One region of the Methylobacterium sp. Leaf469 genome, then DNA from elsewhere that is predicted to be linked to it. Evidence: predicted binding sites of a transcription regulator. Region 1 holds the regulator's gene; each other region holds the start of a gene.
The links. The regulator LexA, encoded in region 1, represses DNA repair genes until DNA is damaged. The targets are predictions, from matches to a motif close to TGTTCNNNNTGTGTTCNG.
Positions count from the first base shown of each region.

Region 1 (6,709 bases):
GAGGTCGAAGCGTTCTGCTCGTGATCGGCGTGGAGGATGAAGATCCGGTCGAGCGCCCGGGCGAAGATCGGATTGACCTTGAATTCCTCGCACGGCACCGCGAAACACATCCGCAGGAAGTTCGACGTATAGTCGAGGTCGTTCTTGGGATAGACGAACGGCTGGCCGATGGAATACTTGTAGGCCATCGCAGCGAGTGTCGGCATCTTGGCGATCATGCGCAAGCTCGCGATCATGCGCTGCTTGTCGTCCGAGATGTCCGTCGAGTCGTGATAGAACGCCGACAGGGCGCCGACGCAGGCGACCATGATCGCCATCGGGTGTGCGTCGCGGCGGAACCCCTGGAAGAATCGGTTCATCTGGTCATGCACCATGGTGTGGCGCGTGACCCGGTAATCGAAGTCGGCCTTCTGGGCCGGCGTCGGCAACTCGCCGAACAGCATGAGATAGCAGGTCTCGAGGAAATCGCCGTTCTCGGCGATCTGGTCGATGGGGTAGCCGCGATAGAGCAGCACGCCGGCATCGCCGTCGATGTAGGTGATCTTGGATTCACACGACGCGGTCGAGGTGAAACCCGGGTCGAACGTGAATTTGCCGGTCTTGGCGTAGAGCTGGCCGATATCGATGACGTCGGGGCCGATGGTACCGGTCTTGATCGGCAACTCGACCTGCGCGTCGCCCACGGTGATGGTGCTGGTGGCGCTCATGGAGACGTGGACCCTTTCGTGGCAGCGGGGCGGCGCCGGCCCGTGTGGCGATGGTTCACCAACCCGGTTCCGGGGCGCAAGGGCAACGCATGCTGCACTTGCTCACACGAGCATCGGGTTAGCGGATCGGTCGACCGCCTTCAACCGAGCGTCCGCGTCACGAACGCCACGAAGCGAAATCCAGGCCGGTTTGTCATTCGGCCCTGGCGTTCCGCATCGATGCCAGCGAAACCCGCCGCGTCAGGCGGTGGCCTGATCACGCAAGCGACTGAGGCACTCTTCGCGCCCGAGCACGGCCATGACGTCGAAGACCGGCGGCGAGGTCGCCCGCCCGGTCAGCGCCGCCCGCAGGGGCTGCGCGATCTGCCCGAGCTTCACGGCCGCCGATTCGGCGAAAGCGCGCACGGTGCCTTCCGTTGCGGCAGCGCTCCATTCCGGAAGCGCTTCCAGGGCGGGCAGGATCGCGGAGAGGCGGGTCCGCGCCTCCGGGCCGAGGAGGGAGGCGGCCTTGTCGTCGAGGGCCAGGGGGCGGGCCGCCGTGAGGTAGTAGGCGCTGTCGAGGAGGTCTACGAGGGTCTTCGCCCGCTCCTTCAGGCCGGGCATCGCCGCAATCAGCTTCTCGCGGAGTTCGGGTGCCATGGGCGAGGCGATGCCGCGCGACGGGCCCAGGGCCGGCAGCACGCCGTCGAGGGCTGCGACGAGATCCGCGTCGTCGGCGCCTCGGATGTAGAGCCCGTTGAGATTCTCCAGCTTGGCGAAATCGAAACGCGCGGGCGAGCGCCCGATGGACTTGAGATCGAAGGCCGCGATCATCTCGTCGGTGGAGAACACTTCCTGGTCGCCGTGGCTCCAGCCAAGGCGCACGAGGTAGTTGCGCAAAGCCGCCGGCAGGTAGCCGAGATCGCGATAGGCGTCGACGCCCAGCGCCCCGTGGCGCTTCGACAGCTTGGCCCCGTCGGCCCCATGGATGAGCGGGATGTGCGCCATGGCCGGTGCGTCCCAGCCGAGGGCATCCGAAATCTGGCGCTGGCGCGCCGCATTGGTCAGATGGTCGTCGCCGCGGATAACCTGGGTGACGCCCATGTCGTGGTCGTCCACCACCACGGCGAGCATGTAGGTCGGGTTGCCGTCGGAGCGCAGGAGCACGAGGTCGTCGAGGTCTCGGTTCTGCCAGACGACGCGTCCCTGCACGCCGTCCTCGACCACGGTCTCGCCTTCGAGCGGCGCGCGCAGGCGGATCACCGGCTTCGCCCCGGCGGGCGCCTCGGACGGGTCGCGGTCGCGCCAGCGGCCATCGTAGCGAAGGGGCCGGCCCTCGGCCCGCGCCGCCTCGCGCATGGCCGTGAGTTCGTCCGGCGTCGCGTAGCAGCGATAGGCGTGCCCCGACGCGAGCAAAGTCTCCGCCGCCTCCCGGTGCCGGTCGGCCCGGGCGTACTGGTAGATGACATCGCCGTCCCAATCGAGGCCGAGCCAGCGCATCCCGTCGAGGATCGCGTCGATCGCCACCTGGGTCGAGCGTTCGCGATCCGTATCCTCGATGCGCAGCAGCATCCGGCCGCCGAAGCGACGGGCATAGAGCCAGTTGAACAGGGCGGTGCGCGCGCCGCCGATGTGAAGATAGCCCGTTGGGGAGGGCGCGAAGCGCGTGACGACGGTGGACGACATCGATCTTGGCTTAGACTCTGTAGGGAAGCAGGCGGACGGCGGATCGACCGGCCCGGGGATGGGCATGTAGCATGCGCGAAGGCAGGCGTTAAGAAATCGTCACCCCCACCCCTCGGAATGGTGAAGGGTCGCACGCGGGTCACGCCCGGAGGTGTCGTGGGATGGGGCAGGGAGGCGCACGGACCGCCGGACGGATGTGGGTGCGCGCCGCCGCCCGCGTTCCCGCGCCGTCCCTGTGGCTCGGCACGCTTCACGAGGGTGTCGCCGCTGGATTCTCCCGGGAGGTCGAACAGCGCCGACTCTTTCCCTGGCTCGCGGTGGCGTTCGGCCTCGGGGTGCTGCTTTGCTTCACTGCGACCTCCGGGCCGCCATCCCTGGGGGCACCGCTCGCCGTTGCGGCGATCCTCATCGCTCTGACACCCGTCTTCGCGGCCAGACCCATGGTCCTGGCCGTTCTCGTCGGGCTCGTCGCCGCATTCCTTGGTTTTACGGCCGCCACGTTCCGCCTCGCGCAGGTGGCGAGCCCGGTGCTGGCCAGAACCACCATCGCGCCCCTCGTCGGGCTCATCGAAGCCCTCGACGAGCGAGAGGAGGGCGCACGACTCATCGTTCGTGTCGAGAGCTTCGGCACCCTCGCGACAGAGCAGCGGCCCCGTCGGGTGCGGGTGTCGTTCAAGAAGGCACCGCCGCTGAAACCCGGTGATCGCATCGCCGCGACGGCGCGCCTGCTTCCGCCTCCCGAAGCGGCGCGGCCGGGCGGCTACGATTTTGCCCGCGATGCCTATTTTCGCGGGATCGGGGCGGTGGGCTCCCTCATCGGCACGATCCAAGTGCGGCCGCCCCCGGAGGATTTGCCACGGTCCTTGCGGCTCGCCGCTGCAGTCGACGACGCCCGCAACGCCCTGACGCGCCGCATCACCGACGCCAATGGCGGGCAGGCCGGCGCCGTCGCGGCCGCCCTGGTGACGGGCAAACGCGGCCTCATCAACGCGGAGACCAATGATGTCCTGCGCGCGGCGGGAATTTATCACGTCGTGTCCATCTCAGGTCTTCACATGGTGCTGGCGGCCGGGGTGGTGTTTTGGCTCGTGCGCGCGCTTCTCGCGCTGGCGCCGGCGCTGGCCCTGCGCTGGCCGATCAAGAAGATCGCCGCCGCCTGCGCCATGGCGGGTGTGACGGCCTATTGCGTGTTCTCCGGCTGGGATATCGCCGCCGAACGGGCGCTGATCATGACCCTGGTGATGCTCGGTGCGATCCTGGTGGACCGACCGGCCCTGAGCATGCGCAATCTGGCGCTGGCGGCCCTTATCGCCCTGGCGCGTGAGCCGGATGGGCTCCTCGGCCCGAGTTTTCAAATGTCTTTCGGGGCGGTGGCGGGCCTCATCGCCTGCGCTCCGCTCATCGGCGCCGTGAGCTTGCGCGGGCAAAGCGCCGGTCCCCTCGGACGCGTTGCGATCTGGATCGCCACGGCGATCATGGGCACACTTGCGACGACCCTGGTCGCACAGTTCGCGACGGCACCGTTCGCGACCTACCACTTCCAGACGGTCCAGCCCTTCGGCCTCGTCGGAAATGCCTTGACCCTCCCCCTGGTATCGCTCGCCGTGATGCCGGCGGCGGTACTCGGCATCCTGGCCTACCCCTTCGCCCTCGATCAGCCGGTCTGGTGGCTCATGGGTCTCGCCGTGCGGGGGATGCTGACGATCTCCACCTGGATCGCCGGGTTCGATCGCGCCACCTACGTGATCCCGGCCTTCGGACCCGGCGCCCTCGCGGCGATGGCCCTTGGCCTCGTCACGCTCACCCTACCGGTGTCGCGGCTGCGCTGGCTCGGCCTCCTGCCGATGGCCGTCGGCGTAGCCCTGGCCGCGAGCGCGACGCGGCCGGATCTCTATATCGACCGCGAGGGAGCTGGAATCGCCATTCGCGCCCAGGACGGACGCCTCGCAACCCTGGGGAAACCGCCAGCCTTCGTCCTGGAGCAATGGCTGAAGGCCGATGGCGATGGACGCCGGGCCGGCACCGTCACCGCCCTCTCGACCGCTCGGTGCGATCGGCTCGGCTGCACGGCGCATTTGCCGGACGGAAGAGTGCTTGCACTCGTCACCGACAAACGCGCTCTCCACGAGGATTGCATCCGTGCCGACGTTCTAATCACCCGTCGCGATGCACCGCCGGCCTGCGCCGCCAAACTCGTGCTCGACCGTCCATTCCTGGCTGCCCACGGTGCCGCGACGATCCGCTTCCCGCCAAAGGCCGATCCGATCATCACCACGGCACGACGCGCCGGCGAGAGTGTACCCTGGCGCCCGGTGCGGGAAACGGTACCGACGCGGACCCCGACGCCGGCTGTCCCGACCGCGCCGACAGCGCCAGATACAGACGAACCCGAACCTCCCTCCGAAGGCTCGGGCGAGACTCTTCAGTAGCGACGGACCAGACTGACGAGGCGTCCCTGGATCTGAACCCGATCGGGCCCGAGCACCCGTGTCTCGTAGGCGGGGTTCGCCGCTTCTAGAGCGATGGACGATCCACGCCGGCGCAGGCGCTTGAGGGTCGCTTCCTCGTCGTCGATGAGAGCCACGATGATGTCGCCGGTGTTGGCGGTGTCCTGCTTGCGGATCACCACCAGATCACCGTCGAGGATCCCGGCATCGACCATGGAATCGCCGCGCACCTCCAGGGCGTAATGCTCGCCACCCGAGAGAAAGTCCGGGGACAGGGTGACCGAGTGGCTCTGCTCCTGGATCGCCGAGATCGGCGTACCGGCCGCGATCCGGCCCATGACCGGGATGGTGATGGCACGACCGTCGCCATCCGTCGCTCGCGTCGTCGGCAGGCGTGCAACCGGCATGCGCTCGACGGTGCCCTTGCCCTTGCCCCCCTCGACGACGCTCGGCGTGAAACGACGCGACTCCGTCGGTGCCGCAGCGCCCGCGCCCGACTGCCCGCCGAGACTCTCGGGCATCCTGATCACTTCGATGGCGCGGGCGCGATTGGGGAGGCGCCTGAGGAAACCACGCTCTTCCAGCGCCGTGATCAGCCGATGGATGCCCGACTTCGACTTCAGGTCGAGGGCATCCTTCATCTCATCGAACGACGGCGGTACGCCCCCCTCGTTCATCTTCTGTTGAATGAACTGGAGCAGATCCAGCTGCTTACGAGTCAACATGAACGGCACCCGTCCTCGAACAGTACAAAGCGGCACTAAGCCACAGAAACAAATCGCGAACAGGTTATGCGTTCCGGAAGTGTTCTGCAAGGGTTCTCAGGAAAGATACATTATGGAGAGGCCGGGCGAAATTGGCGATGAGCCTGTCATCGCCAATTGGCGGCAAACCGATAATATTGTTTATCATCAATTATTTAGCAGGGTTTGGATGCCCCCCCGCTGGTCCCTGCTTTGGCCTGCCCCCATGCGGTGGCCCAAGTTCGAAGTTAGTGCATCGTCGGTCTGGAGTTGACCCCGTTTGTGGTCCACGGCCTATGCAAGGTCTCGGGCTGTGACAGCTTGGTTGGCGAAGGCTCGGCGCGTCAAGCCGCCCAGGGCCGTGTGGGGTCGATCGTCGTTGTAGTGGCACCTCCAGTCCTCGATGCGGTCGCGGGCATCAGCCAGCGACAGGAACCACGAGGCGTTCAGGCATTCCGCTCGTAGGCGGCCGTTGAACGACTCGACGTAGGCGTTGTCGGTCGGCTTGCTCGGTCGTGAGAAGTCGATCTCGACCCCGTTCAGGTAGGCCCACTGGTCGAGCATGCGACCGGCGAACTCCGGCCCATTGTCGACCCGCAAGCTCTTGGGCCGTCCCCTCAGCTTGACCGAGGCGTCGAGCGCCTCGGTGACCTGGAAGGCGCGGAGGTTGGCTCTCGGTGTGAGCGAGAGCGCCTCTCGCGTGTGGCAATCGACGACCGTCAGGATCCGGAACGGACGCCCGTCGAACAGGCGGTCGGCCATGAAGTCCATGGCCCAGACCTCGTTGGGTCCACCGATCGCCGGTCGTCCCTGGCGATACCGCCAAGCCCGCTTGCGCTTGGGCAGCTTGGACCGGATCGACAGCCCTTCGTCGCGGGTTGTTCCGGTAGGTGCGCTTATGGTTCACCTCCCAGCCCTCCCGTCGCAACAGGATGTGCAGCCGCCGATAGCCGTAGCGCACCCGCGCCGCGGCCATTTCTTTCAACCGCATCCGCAGCGCGACCTGAGGGTCCGAGCACTTCCTGTAGCGCTGGGACGAACGGCCGAAGCCGGTGGCCTGGCAGGCCCGACGCTCACTGATGTCGTAGGTCACCCGCAAGTGACCGGGCGACTTCACGGCGAACGGCGGGCCTCACCACTGATCCTT
Region 1 covers NZ_LMRE01000023.1:56,695-63,403, forward strand. The annotation lists gene gltA (citrate synthase) at 1-707, opposite strand, end outside; gene gltX (glutamate--tRNA ligase) at 948-2,372, opposite strand; gene ASG60_RS11455 (ComEC/Rec2 family competence protein) at 2,534-4,801, shown strand; gene lexA (transcriptional repressor LexA) at 4,795-5,544, opposite strand; partial or broken gene ASG60_RS22735 (IS3 family transposase) at 5,857-6,709, opposite strand, start outside.

Region 2 (6,709 bases), on a different contig from region 1:
GACGGCAACCCCGAGGTGAAGGGCCGGATGAAGCAGATCCGCGCCCAGCGGGTGAAGAAGCGCATGATGGCGGCCGTGCCCACCGCCACCGTCATCGTCACCAACCCGACCCACTACGCCGTGGCCCTGCGCTACGAGGCCGGCATGCAGGCGCCGATCTGCGTCGCCAAGGGAGTCGACAGCCTGGCGCTCCGCATCCGGGCGCTCGCCAAGGAACACGGCGTGCCGGTGCTGGAGAACCCGCCGCTGGCCCGCGCGCTGCACGCGACCGTGGACATCGACGAGGAGATCCCGGCCGAGCATTACCGGGCCGTCGCTGAGGTCATCGGCTTCGTCATGCGCCTGCGGCGCCGGGCGGCGTGAGCCTTTCGGCGCGTGCGAGATCGGCCAAGCACCACGGTTTGTGCACCTTTTTCCCCGCAATTTAACGGAAGCCGTGGCGGGATGACCCTTGCCGCGCGTGCGGACCGGGCGCTAACCGGTAGGCGCAAGAAAGGTGGATCGACCCGGGATGGCTGAGTTCAGCGGACCAACCAAGGCCGCGTCGAACGCGATCGACCGGTCCGAGCGGCCGGGCCGCGTCGGATTGCTCCTGGTCCTGGCGGGGCTGCTGGTGGGGGCGGCCGTCGGCCTGTCCTTCGTCGCCAACGAGCAGGCCCAGCCGCTCATCCTCGGCCTCCTGGCGCTGCTCGCCATGGCGGGCGTGTTCTGCCTGTTCGCGCTCGCCATCGGCGCGCTCCAGCTCGCCGGGCAGACGGGGCGCGACGACATCACCAAGGCCATCGTCGACGCCTCGCCCGAGGGCACCATCGTGGTGGAGGAGGGCGGCCGGCTCATCTACGCCAACGAGGCCTACCTCACCATCGCGGGCGGCGAGAGCTTCGCCAACCTGCGCGCCGTGGAACGGGTCTTCGTCGGCTCGCCCGAGGTGTCGGAGGCGGTCTACCGCCTGGCCCAGGCCGCCCGCGAGGGCCTCGGCCACGGCGAGGAGATCCGCATGGCGCCGCCGCCCGACGGGGCCGGCGACCGCGCCTTCGCGTGGTACCGCATCGCCGTGCGGCCCATCGACCGGCCGCGCCGGCCCGCCGCCCTGTGGACCGTGAGCGACATCACCCACGAGCGCGAGCGCCAGGAGAACGTCTTCCAGGAGCTCCAGCACGCCATCGACTACCTCGACCACGCCCCCGCCGGTTTCCTCTCCATCGATCCGGCCGGGTCCGTCGTCTACATGAACGCCACCCTGGCGACCTGGCTCGGCTACGACCTCGCCACCGTGGGCTCGGGCGGCCTGCGCCTGCCCGAGATCGCGCCGGGCGCCGACGTGCTCACCGCCACGGGGGGACAGCCCGGCGAGGTGCGGACCGACCGGTTCGACCTCGATCTGCGCCGCCGCAACGGCCACCCCCTGCCGGCCCGGCTCTACCACCGCGTCGCCTTCGGGCAGGACGGCAAGCCCGGGTCCTCGCGCACCATCGTGCTCAACCGCTCGGCAGGCGCGGAGACCGACGAGCCCCAGCGCGCGGCGGAAGTGCGCCTCGCGCGCTTCCTCAACAACAGCCCCATCGCCATCGCGACGGTGGACCACGCCGGCCACATCGCCCGCGCCAACGCCTCGTTCGCGCGCCTGTTCGGCGGCACCCCGCGCCAAGCGATGCCGGACGGGCACGGCAGCCTCAACGCCGAGCCGACCATCTGGGACGCCCTGGTGGAGCGCGACCGCGCCGCCCTGGAGACGGCCCTGACCAAGGCGTCCGGCGGGCTCGCCGCCATCGAGCCCATCGAGGTGATGCTGACGGGGGCGGGCAACCGCTCGGCCCGGGTCTGGCTCAGCCCCGCCGGCGTCGAGGGCGCCGCGGAAGGGGCTCCGGCCCCAGGTACTCCCGCTCAAGGCACGCCCGGTCAAGGCACTCCCGGTCAAGGCACCAAGGCCGACGAATCCGGCGACCGCGAACGGGTGATCCTCTACGCCCTGGACACCACCGCCCAGCGCCAGCTCGAACAGCAGGTCGCCCAGGCCCAGAAGATGGACACCGTAGGCCAGCTCGCCGGCGGCATCGCGCACGACTTCAACAACGTCCTGCAGGCGATCATCGGCTACTCGGACCTGCTGCTCGCGAGCCACCGGCCCACCGACCCGGCGTTCCAGGACATCATGCAGATCAAGCAGAACGCCAACCGGGCCGCCAGCCTGGTGCGTCAGCTGCTGGCCTTCTCCCGCCGCCAGACCCTGCGGCCCGAGGTGATGAGCGTCGGCGAGGCCCTGTCCGACCTCACCTTGCTGCTGAAGCGCCTGCTCGGCGAGCGGGTCGACCTCGACCTCAAGCACGGGCGCGAGATCTGGCCGATCAAGGCCGACGTGAACCAGTTCGAGCAGGTCATCGTCAACCTCGCGGTCAACGCCCGCGACGCCATGCCTGAGGGCGGGCGTCTGCTCATCCGCACCGCCAACGTGGTGCACGATTCCACCCCTGAGGAGGCGCGCCTCGGCATGCCGGCGGGCGACCACGTCCTCATCGAGGTCATCGACACCGGCCAGGGCATCCCGCCCGACGTCATGGAGAAGATCTTCGAGCCCTTCTTCACCACCAAGGAGATCGGCAAAGGCACCGGCCTCGGCCTCTCGACGGTGTTCGGCATCGTCAAGCAGAGCGGTGGCACCATCGACGTGCGCTCGACGGTGGGGGAGGGCACGACCTTCCGCATCTACTTCCCCCGCCACGAGCCCGTGGCCGAGCCGGAGCCGGCGCCCCTGCCGGCCACGAGCACCACGGGCGAGATCGCCGCCCACCGCCTCAAGGGCACCCCCGAACTCGCCGCCCCGTCGCCGAGGAAGCCCGCGCCCGACCATACCGGCCAGGGCGTGATCCTGCTGGTGGAGGACGAGGATCCCGTGCGTGCCGTCAACAGCCGCGCCCTGTCGGCCCGCGGCTACACGGTGCTGGAGGCGGCCTCCGGCCTCGATGCCCTCAAGATCATCGAGGACAAGAGCCAGACCATCGACCTCGTCGTGTCCGACGTGGTGATGCCCGAGATGGACGGCCCGACCCTGCTGCGGGAACTGCGCAAGCACCACCCCGACCTCAAGGTGATCTTCGTCTCCGGCTACGCCGAGGACGCGTTCCGCAAGAACCTGCCCGAGGGCGAGGACTTCAACTTCCTGCCCAAGCCCTTCAGCCTGAAGCAGCTCGTCGAGACGGTGAAGGAAACCATCGCGCGCTGATTTTTACGGGGGGCAACGAACCGTGCGACTCGGGGCTTCGAACCTGACGTCAGATAAGTTGGCTGGAGGCCGATGACCTCCACGCCGTCATTCGGGGGCCGCGGAGCGGAACCCGGAATCCAGAGCCGCGACGCGCGTTCGACATGGCCCTTCCTGTGTTTCTGGATTCCGGGTTCGCCTGCGGCGACCCGGAATGACTGCGTGGGTGTCGTGACCGACCACGCAATCCGGCGAGCGGTCCGCCATCGTTTTGAAGCCGTCGCTCCGAAACCACGTCTGCCAGCCTTGCGGAATTAGAACAAAACGAGTACATCAATCGTCATCCGAGGCGCATTGAGCCTTGCTCCCACCCCATGCATAAGGATGCCGACGAATGGCCCAGCCAGCGCTGAAAGTTGTGGACGCTCCCATGGTGGACAAGGACAAGGCGAAGGCGATCGACGCCGCGCTGTCGCAGATCGAGCGCGCCTTCGGGAAGGGCTCGATCATGCGCCTGGGCAAGAACGCCCAGGTGGCCGAGGTGGAGGTGGTTTCCACCGGCTCCCTCGGGCTCGACATCGCGCTCGGCGTCGGCGGCCTGCCGCGCGGGCGCGTCATCGAGATCTACGGCCCGGAATCCTCGGGTAAGACCACGCTGGCGCTTCACACCATCGCCGAGGCCCAGAAGAAGGGCGGCGTCTGCGCCTTCGTCGACGCCGAGCACGCCCTGGACCCGATCTACGCCCGCAAGCTCGGCGTGCAGCTCGACGACCTGCTGATCTCGCAGCCCGACACCGGCGAGCAGGCCCTCGAGATCACCGACACCTTGGTGCGCTCGGGCGCCATCGACGTCCTCGTGGTCGATTCCGTGGCGGCGCTGACGCCCCGCGCCGAGATCGAGGGCGAGATGGGCGACAGCCAGCCCGGCCTCCAGGCCCGGCTCATGAGCCAGGCGCTGCGCAAGCTCACGGGCTCGATCTCGCGCTCGAAGTGCATGGTGATCTTCATCAACCAGATCCGCATGAAGATCGGCGTGATGTACGGTAGCCCCGAGACCACCACGGGCGGCAACGCCCTGAAGTTCTACGCCTCGGTCCGCCTCGACATCCGCCGCGTCTCGACCCTGAAGGATCGCGACGAGGCCATCGGCAACCAGGTCCGCGTGAAGGTGGTGAAGAACAAGGTCGCCCCGCCGTTCAAGCAGGTCGAGTTCGACATCATGTTCGGCGAGGGCGTCTCCAAGGTCGGCGAACTCATCGACCTCGGGGTCAAGGCCGGCATCGTCGAGAAGTCGGGCGCCTGGTTCTCCTACAACAGCCAGCGCCTCGGCCAGGGCCGCGAGAACTCGAAGGGTTTCCTGCGGGACAACCCCGACATCGCCGCGAAGATCGAGGCGGCGATCCGCCAGAATTCCGGCATCCTCGCCGACAAGATCCTCGATACGGCCAAACCCACCGAAGAGGATCTGGACGAAGGCGAAGCCTGAGTTCCGGACCCGTCACCCGACACGAGAAAGCCGCCGGGCCCCGTGCCCGGCGGCTTTCTCGTGGTGCCTCGCTATTCACGCCGCCCGCGCCATCGCGAGGAAGCGGACGATTTTGGCGGGCAAATGCCCCGAATGACACGAGCGTGCCGAGGCGGCCTCGGCGACGTCACGGACGATGTCCTGGGTCGTCGGACCCTGCTGCTCGCGGGAGGCCGCGATGGTGGAGGCGACGCCGTTGATTTCGCGATCTCGCGATCTTGCAGATACGTGCCGTGATGGCGGCGATCGCCGAGACTGCCTGACTCGTGGCGGACTGGATCTCGGCGATCTGGCAGGAAATGTCCTGGGTGGCCTGCGCCGTCTGCCTCGCGAGCCTCTGCACTTCCACGGGCGCCTGGATTAGGCCGCGGCGCGTCCCCCGACCGTCAGCCCGGCGGCAGCATCTCGATGGCGATGCCGGCATAGAATGCCGCGAGGTCGGCGATCTCGGCATCCGACAGGCCCTTGGCGACGACGTTCATGATCGCGTTGCTCCGGCGTCCGTCGCGGTACTCGGTGAGCGCCTTGACGAGGTACGGCTCGACCTGCCCCGCGAGGTTCGGGGCTTCCGGCAGCTTCGACAGCCCGTCCATGCCGTGGCAGGTCTGGCAGGCGGTGGCGGCCTTGCGGCCCGCCTTGGCATCGCCGGCCCGCGCCGGACCGATGGCGAGCCCGCTCAGGAGCGTGGCGGCGAGGAACAGGGCGGCGGCGGGATGGGGCATGCGGACTCCGGGTTCTGGGGCGATCGAGATATCCGCGCGCAGGCCGTCGAACCAGAAGCCGCAGGGCCATCGGGCAGACGCGACCTGCGGCCGGTGAGCCGGGCGGGCGCGCGGCCCGCCCCCCAAAAGGTCACTTCCCCTCGTACGAGATCCGGTAGATCGCCCCGGCCGTGTCGTCGGCGACGAGCAGCGAGCCGTCGAGGAACACGGCCACGTCCGCCGGGCGGCCGAGATACTCGCCGTCGCCCGTGAGCCAGCCCTCGGCGAACGGCACCGGCGCGCCCGCCTTGCCGTCCTTCTCCACCGGCACGAACATGATCCGGGCGCCGATGGGCGTGGTGCGGTTCCAGGAGCCGTGCTCGGCGATGAAGATCCCGCCGCGATAGGCGGCCGGGAACTGCTTGCCGGTGTAGAACGCCATGCCGAGATCGGCCGCATGCGGCGGCAACTCGGCCTGCGGGAACACCGCCCCCTTCGGAGGCTCCTCGTCCTTGTACTCGACGGTGCGGACGGCGCCGCCGCCGAACCACGGGAAGCCGAAGAATTCCCCGGCCTTCGTGGCGCGGTTGAGTTCGCCCGGCGGGGTGTCGTCGCCCATGCCGTCGACCTGGTTGTCGGTGAACCACAGGGACTTGTCGGCGGGGCTGAAATCCATGCCGACGGAATTGCGGATGCCCGTGGCGAACACCTCGCGGTTCTTCCCGTCGGCATCCATCCGGACGATGCCGCCGATGCCGGTTCTGGCGTAGAGGTCGCGCTTCTCCGCCGGCGGCACGTTGTAGGGCTGGCCGAGGGACACGTAGGTCTTGCCGTCGGGGCCGATGCGGCAGATCCGGGCGGTGTGGTTGTAGCTCTCCTCCGCGGCCGGGATCAGCGCGCCCTGCTTGACCAGCACGCCGGCGGCGACGTCGGGGCTCTCGTAGAAGAACTCCGCCGCCGGGAACGACAGCACCCGGTTCTGTTCGGCGATGGTGAGCACGCCGTCCTTCGAGAAGCAGACGCCGTTGGGGATCTTGAAGTCGATGCCGGGCGCGAAGGCCCGGACCTCGTCGGCGACCCGGTCCTTGTCCCGGTCGGTCACCGTGTAGACCTTGGTCTTGCGGGTGCCGACGAACAGCACGCCGGCGTTGGGCCCGACCGCGATGGAGCGGGCATCGGGCACCACGGCGTAGAGGTCGATCCGGAAGCCCTCGGGCAGCTTGATCTTGGCCAGCGTCCGGCGGAGCGCATCGGCGCGGCGCCCGGTCTGGGGGATCTCGGGCG
Region 2 covers NZ_LMRE01000013.1:14,583-21,291, reverse strand. The annotation lists gene flhB (flagellar biosynthesis protein FlhB) at 1-363, shown strand, start outside; gene ASG60_RS10025 (ATP-binding protein) at 512-3,220, shown strand; gene recA (recombinase RecA) at 3,594-4,685, shown strand; gene ASG60_RS10015 (cytochrome c) at 5,111-5,446, opposite strand; gene ASG60_RS10010 (PQQ-dependent sugar dehydrogenase) at 5,577-6,709, opposite strand, start outside.
Region 2: a site for LexA is predicted at 3,515-3,532, ahead of recA (recombinase RecA). Genes of this name have one in related genera too.

Region 3 (6,709 bases), on a different contig from region 1:
GGCGCTTGCCGCCCTGACCATCCCGCGCGACCGATGCCGGGCGCAGGCCCTGCGCTACACCTGGGCCGAGAGCGCACGGCAATTCTACGCCAACATCGCCGCCGCCCACGGCACGGCAGGCCCGCAGGCGCGCCACGGCACACCGAGCAGGACCATCGGTTTGGGCACAGGAACCGACGCACCGGCGTGGTGACTCGGGCGGGCCGGACTGGCAGGGTCCCGCCCCATTCCCGACACCGTGTTCACCCCGATGCTCCCCTTCGACGCTGCCCTCGCGAAAGACTATCCGGCGGTGATCGGCTGCGACGAGGTCGGACGCGGCGCCCTGTGCGGACCCGTGGTCGTGGCGGCGGTGTGGTTCGACCCGCACGCGTTCCCGGGCGAGATCCTGGCGGCGCTGGACGATTCGAAGCGCCTGAAGCGGGCCGAACGCGAGCGCCTCACCCCCCTGATCCGTGCCCATGCGCGCGTGGCCCTGGCCGCCGGGTCGCGGGCGCTCGTCGACCGCATCAACGTGCGGGGCGCCACCCTCGATGCCATGGCGCGGGCGGTCCATCGCCTCGGACTCGACGCCCCGGTGCTGGTCGACGGCCGCGACGCGATCCCGGACGTCGAACGATGCCGTCCGGTGGTCGGCGGGGACCGCCTCGTGCCGCAGATCGCCGCCGCCTCCATCGTGGCGAAGACCGTACGGGATGCGGCCATGCGCGCCCTCGCCCGGCGCCACCCCGCCTATGGCTGGGACAGCAATGTCGGCTACGGCACCAAGGTGCACCTCGCCGGCCTCGCGACACTGGGCCGCTCGGCCCATCACCGCTGCAGCTTCACCAGAGCCTACGGACCCGAGACCGATTTCAGAACAGCGACAGCTGCGCCGTCGGCCGGACAAACAGATCGGTCCTGAGCTTCAGACGTTCTTCCGGGTAGCCGAGGCGGCGGCGGGCGAGGCGCATGCGGCGCACGATGAGGTCAGCATAGGCACCGGCTCCGACCATGCGCCGGCCATACGTGGCGTCGTAGGCGCGCCCGCCCCGCGCCTGGCGCACCAGGGACATCACGTGGGCGCGCCGCCCCGGATAGTGTTCGGCGAACCAGTCGTCCACGAGGGCGTCGAGTTCCAGCGGCAGGCGCAGCAGCACGTGGTTCGCCTCCCGCGCGCCGCGTTCGCGGGCCGCCGTCAGGATCGCCTCGATCTCGTGGTCGTTGAGCGAGGGAATCACCGGGGCGGCGATGACCATGACGGGAATTCCCGCGGCACTCAGGCGCTCGATGGCCTCCAGGCGCTTCTTCGGGTGCGGCGCGCGCGGCTCCAGCCGGCGGGCGAGGTCGGGATCGAGGGTGGTGACCGAGACGGCCACCTTCACGAGATCGTCGCGGGCGAGATCAGCGAGGAGGTCCAGGTCGCGTACCACGAGGTTCGACTTGGTGACGATCCCGACGGGATGCCGGAACCGGGCGAGGACTTCGAGGATACCCCGGGTGAGGCGGTACTCGCGCTCGATGGGCTGGTACGGGTCCGTCGCCGTGCCGAGGGCGATGGTGGCGGGCCGGTAGCCCGGCGCCGACAATTCGGAGGTCAGGAGCTTCACCGCATCCGGCTTGTGGAACAGCCGCGTCTCGAAATCGAGCCCGGGCGAGAGACCGACATAGGCGTGGTTGGGCCGGGCGAAGCAGTAGACGCAGCCATGCTCGCAGCCGCGATAGGGGTTGATCGAGCGATCGAACGAGATGTCCGGCGAGGTGTTGCGGGTGATGAGGCTGCGGGCGCGCTCGGCCGTCACCACCGTGCGCAGGGGCGCCGGGGCGTCGGCCTCCCATCCATCGTCGAAGATATCGCGGCTGATAGTCTCGAATCGTCCGGTGGGATTGGCCGTCGCGCCGCGTCCACGCCGGGCGTCGCTCGGCCGCGTCGTCGTGGCGAGGCGCCGCGCGCCCTCCCCTGTGTCCGCGTCCGGCGACTCCGTCTCCATGCCGATCCTTCATCACCCGCCGCCGAATCGAACATATCATGAACATCATCGCGAGATGTTGCACATATTGCGGGCAAAGCGGCTTCTGGGTCGGGCCCTGCGCAGTCCGGGCAGGAAACCGGGCCGGTGACCGGCTTCAGTCCGGGGAAAAATGCGGTATGCGCGGGCATGATCTCCGCTCTGATCCATGTGGCGCGGCCGACCGATCTTGATGCGGTCGATCGGCTCGCCGACACCCTCGGCGCCCTCGTGGCCGGCGTCGCCGCCGGGCTCGTCGGCGATGCGGTCATCGTCGCGCCCAGCCACAGCACGGCGATCGACACCGTGGCGGAGGCCACCGGCGCCAAGCTCGTCCTGCGCCCGCGCGGCGGCTCGGCGTGGTCGGCCGGGGCCAAGGCGGCCCGGCGCGAATGGGTGCTCTGTTTGGAGGCCGGGGACGTGCCCGCCGAGGGCTGGATCCGCATCCTGGACCGCTTCATCGGCACCGCCCGACCGGACGTCACCCTGGGCCGCCTGCGCCGCCCGCATGCGGGTCTGCCGGCCCGCCTCGCCGCCCGGGGCGAGGGCGTCATCGGCGTCGGCGCGCCGCGCCCCGGCGATCTGGTGCGGCGCGAACGCCTTCTCGCCGGTCCGCGCTTCGTCCGACGGGTGAAGGTCCGCAAATTGCCGGCCCGCCTCGAACGCTCCTGAGGATCAGGATTCGGCGGCTGCCTCCATGCGCAAACGCAGGCGCTCGACATCGTCGTGGTTGCCGGACAGCAGGTCGGTGATGTCGCCGACGAGGAGCGCCGCGACGTGGCGGCACGCGGTGCCGTAGCGCCCCGCCATGCAGGTGCAGCGCAGGCGCAGGCCCGTGGCTCGGTCCTCCAGGGTGATGGCGTAGCGGTCGCCGCGCGAGCCCTTGACGGTGAAGCTCAGGGGCGGCGGGAGGCGCGGCCCCGACCGGGCGCAATCGGACGACGGTCCCGGGCCGGCGCGCGGCGGCAGGACGCGGTCCGGCCCTTCCGGCACCGTGGTGATCGGCAGCCGGATGGCGCGGGACAAGCCGAAGATGTCGGGCGCGCCGGTCCGGCGCATGGCCGCCAGGGCGATCTCGGCACACGCATAGGCGTCCTCGCCGGCATCGTGGTGCTCGAACCGGATGCCGAGGCGCGCCGCGACCTTGCCGAGGCCGCAGCCCTCCTCCGCGGGAAACACCCGGCGGGCGATCTGAACGGTGCAGAGGTAAGAGAAGGCCGGCGGCCGCAGGCCGTAGGCGACCAGCGACGCGCGCAGGACGCCCATGTCGAAGCCGGCGTTGTGGGCGAGCACGAGGCCGCTCGCCAGGTCGGGCAGGAACTCGGCCATCACCTCGGGAAACGTCGGCTGCGTCCGCACATCCGCCGGCACGATACCGTGGACCCGGATGTTGCCGGGGGAGAACCGCAAGTCCGGCGGCCGGATCAGCCGCGATTCCCGGCGCACCACCGCCCCGTCCGCGATCCAGGCGAGACCGACGGCGCAGGCACTGTCGCGACGCTCGTTCGCGGTCTCGAAGTCGAGGGCAAGAATCGGTGTCAAGTAGCTGGTGCCCCGCGCGCCCGAGGCGATGCGCGTCATGTAAGCCGCGCTGGAAGCCACCTCAAGCGCTCGCCACGAGGGCGAGCCAGGCCTCCTCGCTCACCACCTCCACGCCGTGCCTCTCGGCGTCCTTGAGCTTGGAGCCGGCGCCGGGCCCGGCCACCACGAGGTCGGTCTTGGCCGAGACCGAACCCGAGACCTTGGCGCCCAGGCGCTCGGCCGTGGCCTTGGCCTCGCTGCGGGTCATGCGTTCGAGGGAGCCGGTGAAGACCACGGTCTTGCCGGCGAAGGCCGTCGCCGTCACGGGTGCCGCCATGGGTTCCGTGGTGACGGCCTCGAGGAGGGCCCGCACGGCGGCGTCGTTGTGCGGCTCGCCGAAGAACGCGATGAGGGAATCCGTCGCCACCGGACCGATCTCGGCGTCGTCGGCGAAGTGCCGGTAGGCGTCGCCCGGGCGCTGGGACGCGGCCCGGGCGATCCCGGCGGCCGCCGCATCGGCGTCGCCGTAATGGGCGAGCAGGCTCGCGCGCTGGGGCGCCGACAGCCGGATGCGGCCGGGCGCCTCGCCGGCTTCCACCCCAGCCTCGCCCTCCTCCGCATCGGAGGTCTCGCGGGGGTAGCCGACCTCAAGCAGGCGGTCGCGCGTCGTCGGGCCGATGCGCGGAAGCGACGAGAGTTCGATCCAGTCCGGCCCCGCCTGGGCGGCGGCCGCCGCCGCGACCCCACCCATCAGGGCGGCCATGTCGGGAAAGCGTTTCGCCAGGGCCTTGGCCGTGGACTCGCCGATGTCGGGGATCCCGAGGGCGAACAGGAAGCGGTTGAGGGGCAGGCGGCGGCGGTCCTCGACGGCGGCGAGCAGGTTGTGGATCGCCTTGTCCTCCTCCTCGCCCTTCTTCTTCGTCGGCTTCTTCGGGGCCGGTGCGCCCTCGGCCCGGCGCTCGGCGGACAGGGCTTCGCGGCGGGCCACGATGGCGGCCTTCAGCTCCGCGAAATCGAGGCGGAACAGGTCGGCCGGCTGCTTGATGACGTGCGCTTCGAACAGCACCTCGATGTAGGTCTGGCCGAAGCCTTCGAGGTCAAAGCCGTTGCGCGAGACGAAGTGCTTCAGGCGCTCCACCCCTTGCGCGGGGCAGATCAGGCCGCCGGTGCAGCGCCGGACAGCGTCGGGCTTGCCCGTACGCGGGTTGATCTCCCGGATCGCCCGACTGCCGCAGGCGGGGCAATGGTCGGGGAAGACGAAGGGCGTCGCGTCCGCAGGGCGCTTGTCGAGCACCACGTCCATGACCTTGGGGATCACGTCGCCGGCCCGCTGCACCACCACCGTGTCGCCGACGCGGATGTCGCGGCCGTCGCGGATTTTTTCCCCGTCGCCGCCAACCCCCTGGACGTAGCCCTCGTTGTGGAGCGTGGCGTTCGACACCACGACGCCCCCCACCGTCACCGGCCGCAGCTTGGCCAGGGGATTGAGGGAGCCGGTGCGGCCGACATTGATCTCGATCCCCTCGACCACCGTGAGCGCCTTCTGGGCCGCGAACTTGTGGGCCAAAGCCCAGCGCGGCGAGCGCGAGACGAAGCCGAGCCGCCGTTGCAGGGCGAGGCTGTCGACCTTGTAGACGACGCCGTCGATGTCGTAGCCGAGATCCGCCCGCGCGGCCTCGATGCCGCGGTAATGGGCGATCATCGCTTGCGCATCGGTGAAGCGTTTCGTGCGGTCGTTGACCGGCAGTCCCCAGCGCCCGAACGCTCCGATCATCCCGGACTGGGTCTCCTCAGGCAGGGCCGACATCTCGCCCCAGGCGTAGGCGAAGAACTTGAGCGGCCGCGAGCGGGTGATCTCGGGATCGAGCTGGCGCAGGGACCCGGCGGCGGCGTTGCGCGGGTTGGCGAACAGGGCCTTGCCGGCGGCCTCCTGACGCGCGTTGATGGACGCGAAATCCGCGTGTGAGAGGTAGACCTCGCCCCGAACCTCGCAGATCTCCGGCACGTCGTCGCCCGAGAGGGTCTCGGGGATGCTGTCCACCACGCGGGCGTTGCGGGTGACGTCCTCGCCGGTCTCGCCGTCGCCCCGCGTCGCGGCGGTGACGAGGCGGCCGCCCTCGTAGCGGAGCGACAGGGACAATCCGTCGATCTTCGGCTCGGCGGTGAAGGCCAGCGTCTCGCCCTCGGGCCAATTCAGGAACCGGCGCACCCGGGCGACGAACTCCTCGACCTCCGCATCCGCGAAGGCGTTGCCGAGGGACAGCATCGGCACGGCATGCCGGACCTTGGCGAATTTCTCCGACGGCTTGGCGCCGACGGAGGTGCTCGCCGCCCCCGTGCCGGCGAGGTCCGGGAACCGCGCCTCGATGTCCTCCAGGCGGCGGCGCAGGGCGTCGTACTCGGCGTCCGAGATCTCCGGCGCGTCCTCCTGGTGATACAGGCGGTCGGCCTCGGCGATGCGCTCGGAAAGGGAGGCGTGCTCACCGCGCGCCGTCTCCGGCGTCAGGTCGTCGAGGCTGTCGGCGGCGGGCTTCGATGCGGGCATGCTGGGCTTCTGCGATGGGGACCGGTTCGGCCCGGCATACAACACGTCGTTCGATGCCGCATCGTCCCCCGGCACGGCGCGGGCAGGGTGTGCGACCGCACGTCGCCGGCCGTAACTTCGGCCCGCTTCGCCACGTAGATAGGACCGTCGGCGGCACCGGTCGCCCCGACAGCCGCGCATTCGGAACATGCCATGCCCGCCCTGCCCGCCATCTCCGCACCCTGGCGCGACCGCGCCGGACGTCTCTCGGGCCTCAAGCTCGGCGTCTTCCTGTTCGCCCTGGCGCCCGGCCTCTGGCTCGCCGGCGCCTATGCGGCGGACGCGCTCGGTGCCAAGCCCATCACCGCGCTCCTGCACGGCACCGGCGAATGGGCCGTGCGTTTCCTGCTGCTGTCCCTGGCCGTCACGCCCCTGCGGCGCCTGGCGAACTGGCCGAAGCTGATCCTCGTTCGGCGGATGCTCGGGCTGACGGTGTTGGCCTACGCGCTCATCCACCTCGCGCTCTACGTGATCGATCAGAACTTCGTGCTGACGAAGGTGGTCTCGGAGATCGTCAGTCGGATCTACCTTACCATCGGGTTCGTCGCCCTCGTGGGGTTCGTGGTCCTCGGCGTGACCTCCACGGACGGCATGATCAGGCGACTCGGCAAGGCGT
Region 3 covers NZ_LMRE01000012.1:80,532-87,240, forward strand. The annotation lists gene ASG60_RS08220 (glycosyltransferase family 1 protein) at 1-193, shown strand, start outside; gene ASG60_RS08225 (ribonuclease HII) at 251-904, shown strand; gene ASG60_RS08230 (PA0069 family radical SAM protein) at 855-1,970, opposite strand; gene ASG60_RS08235 (hypothetical protein) at 2,139-2,660, shown strand; gene ASG60_RS08240 (3'-5' exonuclease) at 2,664-3,569, opposite strand; gene ligA (NAD-dependent DNA ligase LigA) at 3,592-6,054, opposite strand; gene ASG60_RS08250 (protein-methionine-sulfoxide reductase heme-binding subunit MsrQ) at 6,247-6,709, shown strand, end outside.
Region 3: a site for LexA is predicted at 1,998-2,015, ahead of ASG60_RS08230 (PA0069 family radical SAM protein). Genes of this name have one in related genera too.